Regions from separate parts of the Clostridium sediminicola genome, predicted to be linked through region 2. Evidence: riboswitches for the same ligand, from Rfam matches in the RefSeq annotation. Region 2 holds a riboswitch; each other region holds the start of a gene.

Region 1 (2,210 bases), on a different contig from region 2:
TCAGCATTTACTGCTGCAATTGCTCCATCGCCTGCTGCTGTAATTACTTGTCTTAAAGATTTAACTCTGATATCTCCAGCAGCAAATACACCTTCGATATTTGTTTTCATGTCTTGATCTGTAACAATATATCCATGTTCCATTTCAATTTGTCCTTCATATAAACTACTAATAGGAGTGTATCCAATGAAAACAAATACTCCGAATATTCCGTCATCTTCATCAGCAAAGTACTCATTAGTTTCACCAGTTACAGTATTTTTAAATACAACTGATTCTACTATTCCATCTCCTTTAATTTCTTCAATTACTGCATTCCACATGAAGTTCATCTTATCATTTCTAAATGCTTTCTCTTGAATAGATTTAGCAGCTCTTAACTGGTCTCTTCTATGAACTATAGTAACTTTTCTTGCAAATTTTGTTAAATACAATGCTTCTTCAACAGCAGAGTCCCCTCCACCAACTACAAATACTTCTAATCCAGCGAAGAAATCCGCATCACAAGTTGCACAATAAGAAACACCTTTACCTGTAAACTCTTTTTCTCCTGGACAACCAATTAACTTTGGTTCTGCACCAGTAGCAATTATTACAGATTTTGCACGATACTCTCCTTTTTCGCATTTAATAACTTTAATTTTTCCTTCAAGCTGAACTTCAACAATATTATCACTTATTCTTTCAGCGCCAAATTGTTCAGTTTGATCTACCATTCTAGCTACTAAACTTGGACCACTTTCCTCTGGCATAGCACCCGGATAGTTTGCTATCTCATGAGTTATTACAATTTGTCCACCTGGACTATCTTTTTCTAAAATCAAAGTTTTCATTCTTGCTCTTGCAGCATAAAGTCCTGCTGCTAATCCAGCTGGTCCTGCTCCTAATATTACTACATCATATAAATTTTCCATTTTTACCCTCCTGCATGATAAATTGCTATCTTCCACCTAAAACTTTCCCAGTCATTTATACTCTTAAAATTGAATCATACTCTCTACCGCACCTTTAATGAGAGAATAATCTATCAATTGAAAATCTTCAAGAATTCCTTTAGTCCATTCAGGTGATTTTTTTATATTTAAAAATTTCTTTGTTACATCAATACTACCTTCAATAATCTGAAGTGATTTCATATCAAGTTTCCCTTTATTTTTTGATATCAAAACAGATTTATAAGGTGTCTCATTAGGTTTAACACTTCCTGAAAGAGGATGAGTTAAAATTTCATGTCCTTCATGTATTCTATTTCTTACATCCGATAGAACATCCAAGTAACTATTATCTTTCAAAAAAATTATTTCCATTTTTTCTTTATACTTCTCAGCTACCATAGGATTGTTTGTTATTAGTATGCTATTCAACTCACTCACCTCAAGATATTAATTATTACATTAATTATTTTTCATAATTTTCTGTCATATAACCCTAATTTTAAAAAATAAAAAAGAGAAGCATAGCAAACAAAGCTTGCCATACTTCTCTGTATTTAACCTGAGAGTTTCTTCTAATATTTAGAATTGCCCCTTTGGTGTCTATGAAAAAAATCATAAACTTTCCAGAGTTCTGTCAAAATACGGTCCTTTTTACCTGAGAATTTCGCTCTAAGTCAGACATTTCTTAAAACTTTTTCCTTCGGCGATCCAATTGGATTCTCTCCCGCATTCGTCAATCAGAATTATATTATGTTATCGTTTAAATTTCATTGATTATGTTTACATTATATCATTTTATTTAATATTTACCTTAACAAAACAGACATTATTTAGTATTATTAAGACATTTATTTTAGTTTTTTTAACAACTCACTTTATTTTTTATGAGGTATTAAAAAACACTTTAAATAGATTTATTTCCATTGAAAGTGTTAAGTTTAAAAATTGGCGGGAATATGTGGGAATCGAACCCACCCAGGACGCTACTAACGCCCCAACACGGTTTTGAAGACCGGCAGGCACACCAGCACCTATCTACTCCCTTAAAACATTTATTATGATATAACACTTTTCGATATTTGTCAACAAAAAACTTTGAGTAAAATTTCTTTACTCAGAGTTTTTTTGCTAAATTAGCGTTCTTTCATTTCCATTTCTTTTAGTTATCTTCATTTGGTCCAAATGTTCTAAAAATGTCACAGCATATTGTCTTGAAGTGTCAAGCGCTTGTCTTGCATCAGATATTGAAAGTTTACCATTTTCATCTAAAAAATC
Region 2 (2,210 bases):
TACTCCACCACTTGGAGGAAACCTCTTTGTTGCTGCACAAATATGTGATGCTAGCTTCGAGGATGTAGTTAAGAATGTATGGCCATGGATTATTGCAATGTTGATTGGATTGATATTTATAATATTTATTCCTCAATTATCAATGTGGCTTCCAAGTATGATGAAGTAGTATAGGCAAGAGATATAAAAATTTAAGGTATGGATAGAGTGGTGTTAAAGAAACGGCTGTGCGATTGATATGGTTCGATGTTGTTTCTTTTTCTTAATATAAATAATATAAAACGAGTGATGTATAAAAGCATCGAAACGATGCAAAGAAACATCGAAATTTTCTTGCAATTGAAATATTTTGGTTAGTATCAATATTTAACTAGTATGAAGTAATAGGAATGAAAATGTTATAATTTTCTTAAAATAATGGTAAATACAAAGTTTTTATTAATGAAATCGACAAAAAAAATAAAAAAACATAAATATATTACAAAATATAGCGATTGGCATGGATATTGCTATTAATAAAAACATATTCAGATATATGATAAATCAAAGGAATAAGTTACAAAAAGAAATATGCAAAGATAATATACTGATGTGATTATAGTACGAAAGAATTCAAAATTAAATATAGGTGATTGATGATTATTGGAAATATCTTTGTATAGGTAACCGTAGGAGAAAGAAATAGATGAAGCTGAAATTCTATTTTGAAGCTCTCAGGTTTGGACAATAATTTGACACGCCCCTGGAGAGACCCCTTAAATGTGGGCATCGAAGAAGAAACTCATGTAAATTTATGTATTAGAATTGTGAGGAAGCTTTCAGATAAAAGGACAGGGAGTAAATTAGCATTAGGATATCTATGTTCATTTACCCCCTGTTTTTGTGTTCATAAGAATCAATTTGCTCCCTATACTTATGAGGATTAATTATTCGATATTATAAGAGCAATCTTTTAAATAATATAATATTTTCAAAACAATAAAAATGAATAACATGTAAAAATATATTGAAAAAGGAGGAGTTTTGTTTGGAAACATCGAATGTAGTAAAAACAACTGCTGATAAGAAAAAAATTAAGGCAAATCCAAAGGTTGATTCAAAAAATGAAAAGAATGGAGATGTAAACGTTATGGGAAATAGTACAAATTCAAATAAAGTTTTTTATGGAGATATTAACGAAGTAAACTCTGTGATATGGAGAGATTATAATGATTTTGCATTTTTAGAAGGTAAGAATAAACAAAAATTAGAAGGATATGATGAAAAATATAATGACTTTGTTCACTATATTATTAAAATAACTCACGATATTTGGGAAGAAAAAGGGATTGGAGTTATTTACGATACATATTCAAATAACGTTCATCTTCACCTTAGTTCACAAACAGCTGTTGGAATACAAGGAGTAATAAGTAATACTCTTCAAAATTTACATGCTTTCCCTGATAGAAGATTAATTGGTCAAAATGTTATATTCTCACCATATGATAATGATGGATTACTATCTTCACACAGAATAGTTTCTACAGCAACTAGTTTAGGTGATTCTAGTTTTGGACCAGCAACAGGAAAGAAAATTAATTATAGAACAGTAGTTGATTGTGCGGCATATAAGAATAGAATCTTTGAAGAGTGGTTAGTAAGAGATAATCTTTGGATTGTAAAACAATTAGGACTTGATCCACATGAAGTTGCAAAAAAATTCGCAAAAGCTAGTAAAAACCAAGAGCCAGCACTTCAAAGTAAATTTGGCATTGGAGAATCTATGGAAGGACAATTTTATCCAGAATTGTACAAAGCTAAAGATGATAGCGTAGGAGAAATGGTTCTAGAAATGATAAGTAGTATCTGGAATCGCAAGCTTATAAACAAAGTAAAAGATTTTTATCATGACAATGCATCTCTACACTATATTTGTAATACTGACTTAAATGGATTTGATGAAATTCAAGGAATGTTTATAAGTTTATTCTCATCATTCCCAAATGCAGGAATTGTAGTAGAAAGAGTATCATGTAATCAAAGAGGAAACCAAAATGCATGGGATGTTGCTGTTAGATTGAGAATAAATGGTATTCATGAAGGTTATGGATATTTTGGAGATCCATCAGGCAAGAGAGTTAGCTTTATGATTATGGATCATTATCATATTGTTGATAATAAAGTTAAAGAACAATGGATGACATTTGATGGAATAGATGTACTTCGTC
Region 3 (2,210 bases), on a different contig from region 2:
AAAGATCTTTATTGAGAAAAAGTATCTTATAAAAAACGAAACAATAATCATAAATATTTTACTATAAATTATAAAAATTATCTACATTTATCAAAAATGTAAAACTAAAAACATAGATATCGATTTGTAGAAAACATAAACATGTTATTAACAAATGGATAATTAAAAGGTGAAGATATTGATAAATTAATAATAAAAAGTCTTAAAAACTATACAAATAGTTAAGAATATGTTACAATATCAAACAAAGTGATAAATGATACTTTGGATTATTTATGCCCTTAATTTATTTTTCATAATATAATTGTCCTGAGGATATTCCGAAGGGCACTTTTTTTATAAATTGCGAACAAGTTCGCAATTTATAGTGACAAGTTATGGATACCTTTCGCAAGCGAAAGCTTTTAATTAATAAAGAATAAAATGATTCCTTATGCGTAGCAAAAGCTCAATGTTCAATCATCATTAACTTGTCACTGATTTATTTCGTTTTTTATTTCAATCGTGAACTCTTTTATTAAGCTTATATGGTTAATCCATTAAAAGTAAGATGAAGTATATGATTTTGATTATTATAAGTGGAATAATTAGAATATTCTGAGCTTGTTATTTTTACTTGCAAAATTATAAAATTCTTATTATAATTATGCATATTAAGTAACTAAGTTAATTGAATATTGTGTTCGGATGAAGATTACGGGAGAGTGATGGGAAACCATCTACCGAAGATGTTATGCTTTCAGGTGCCTTAATTGGCAGGACCGTTATTGGACGAGCCCTTGGAGAGAACTGGTTTACAGTCACCGAAGGAGCAAAATAGTTCTATACTATTGAAACTCTCAGGTAAAAGGACAGGGGATTGAGTTGTATAATTTAATCTCCTCTTAGTTAAAAACAAAAGACTTAAGGGGGAATTTTTATGTCAAATTTTATGTCAAATCTTATGGGTGTTCTTGAAAAAATTGATAGTTTTGTTTGGGGACCACCGCTTCTAATTTTACTTGTTGGAACTGGAATTTATCTTACTATTAGGTTAGGATTACTTCAAGTAAAAAAACTTCCATTAGCTTTAAAGTATTTATTTACAAAAGAAAGTGATGATAATGTAGAGGGAGATGTATCCTCATTTGCAGCTTTATGTACTGCTTTATCGGCAACAATTGGTACAGGAAATATTGTAGGTGTAGCAACTGCCATTAAAGTAGGAGGACCAGGTGCACTATTTTGGATGTGGATAGCAGCTTTCTTTGGTATGGCAACTAAATATGCCGAGTCATTACTAGCTGTTAAGTATAGAACAGTGGATGAAAATGGTCAGATGTCAGGTGGACCTATGTACTATATTGAAAAAGGTCTTGGAAATAAATTTTTAGCAAAAATGTTTGCTATTTTCGGTGTAGGTGTTGCTTTCTTTGGTATAGGAACTTTTACACAAGTAAATGCTATTACTGAAGCTGTAAGTATTACTTTCAAGTTACCAATCTACGTAACAGCAATAGTACTTACGATTTTAGTAGCTTTAGTAACTATTGGTGGTATAAAGAATATTGCAGCAGTAGCTGAAAAAACAGTACCTTTTATGGCTGTTTTCTATGTTATTGGGGCTTTAATAATTCTTATATTAAATATAAAATTAGTACCTGCCACTTTTGCTTTAATTGTTAAAAGTGCATTTACAAAAACTGCAGCAACAGGTGGTTTTACAGGTGCAACTGTCATGATTGCAATTCAAAGTGGTGTTGCAAGAGGAGTATTCTCTAATGAATCTGGTTTAGGTTCTGCACCTATTGCGGCGGCAGCAGCCAAAACAAAATCTTGTGTAAGACAAGGATTAATTTCTATGACAGGAACATTCTTTGATACAATAATAATATGTACAATGACAGGATTTGTATTGATCTTAACTGGGGCTTGGAGTTCAGAATTTAGTGGTGCTGCAATGACAAATTCGGCATTTTCAAATAGCCTTCCAGTGGCGGTTATAGGGCAATTAATTGTTACTATTGGTTTGATATTTTTCGCTTTCACTACAATACTTGGATGGAACTATTATGGTGAAAGATGTATAGAATATTTAGTAGGAATAAAAGGAATTGCACCATACAGAGTTATTTTTATTGCTTTAGTTGCAATAGGAGCATTTTTAAAACTAGATATGATTTGGACAATAGCAGATATAGTTAATGGGTTAATGGCAATTCCAAACTTAA

The links. Region 2 has a riboswitch for glycine ahead of ACQ3F0_RS26590 (ester cyclase). Riboswitches for the same ligand answer to the same signal wherever they lie in the genome.
Region 1: it holds a riboswitch for glycine, as region 2 does, so the genes downstream of both, ACQ3F0_RS03690 (GrdX family protein) here and ACQ3F0_RS26590 (ester cyclase) in region 2, are expected to answer to the same signal.
Region 3: it holds a riboswitch for glycine, as region 2 does, so the genes downstream of both, ACQ3F0_RS13145 (alanine/glycine:cation symporter family protein) here and ACQ3F0_RS26590 (ester cyclase) in region 2, are expected to answer to the same signal.

Annotation. Positions count from the first base shown of each region.
Region 1 covers NZ_BAABMF010000001.1:745,216-747,425, forward strand. Annotated here, with positions in the region: gene trxB (thioredoxin-disulfide reductase) at 1-914, opposite strand, end outside; gene ACQ3F0_RS03690 (GrdX family protein) at 978-1,364, opposite strand; glycine riboswitch at 1,568-1,672, opposite strand; tRNA gene ACQ3F0_RS03695 (tRNA-Sec) at 1,882-1,978, opposite strand; gene selB (selenocysteine-specific translation elongation factor) at 2,064-2,210, opposite strand, start outside.
Region 2 covers NZ_BAABMF010000050.1:17-2,226, forward strand. Annotated here, with positions in the region: partial or broken gene ACQ3F0_RS26585 (TRAP transporter large permease subunit) at 1-169, shown strand, start outside; glycine riboswitch at 733-844, shown strand; gene ACQ3F0_RS26590 (ester cyclase) at 1,028-2,210, shown strand, end outside.
Region 3 covers NZ_BAABMF010000007.1:72,418-74,627, reverse strand. Annotated here, with positions in the region: glycine riboswitch at 770-865, shown strand; gene ACQ3F0_RS13145 (alanine/glycine:cation symporter family protein) at 932-2,210, shown strand, end outside.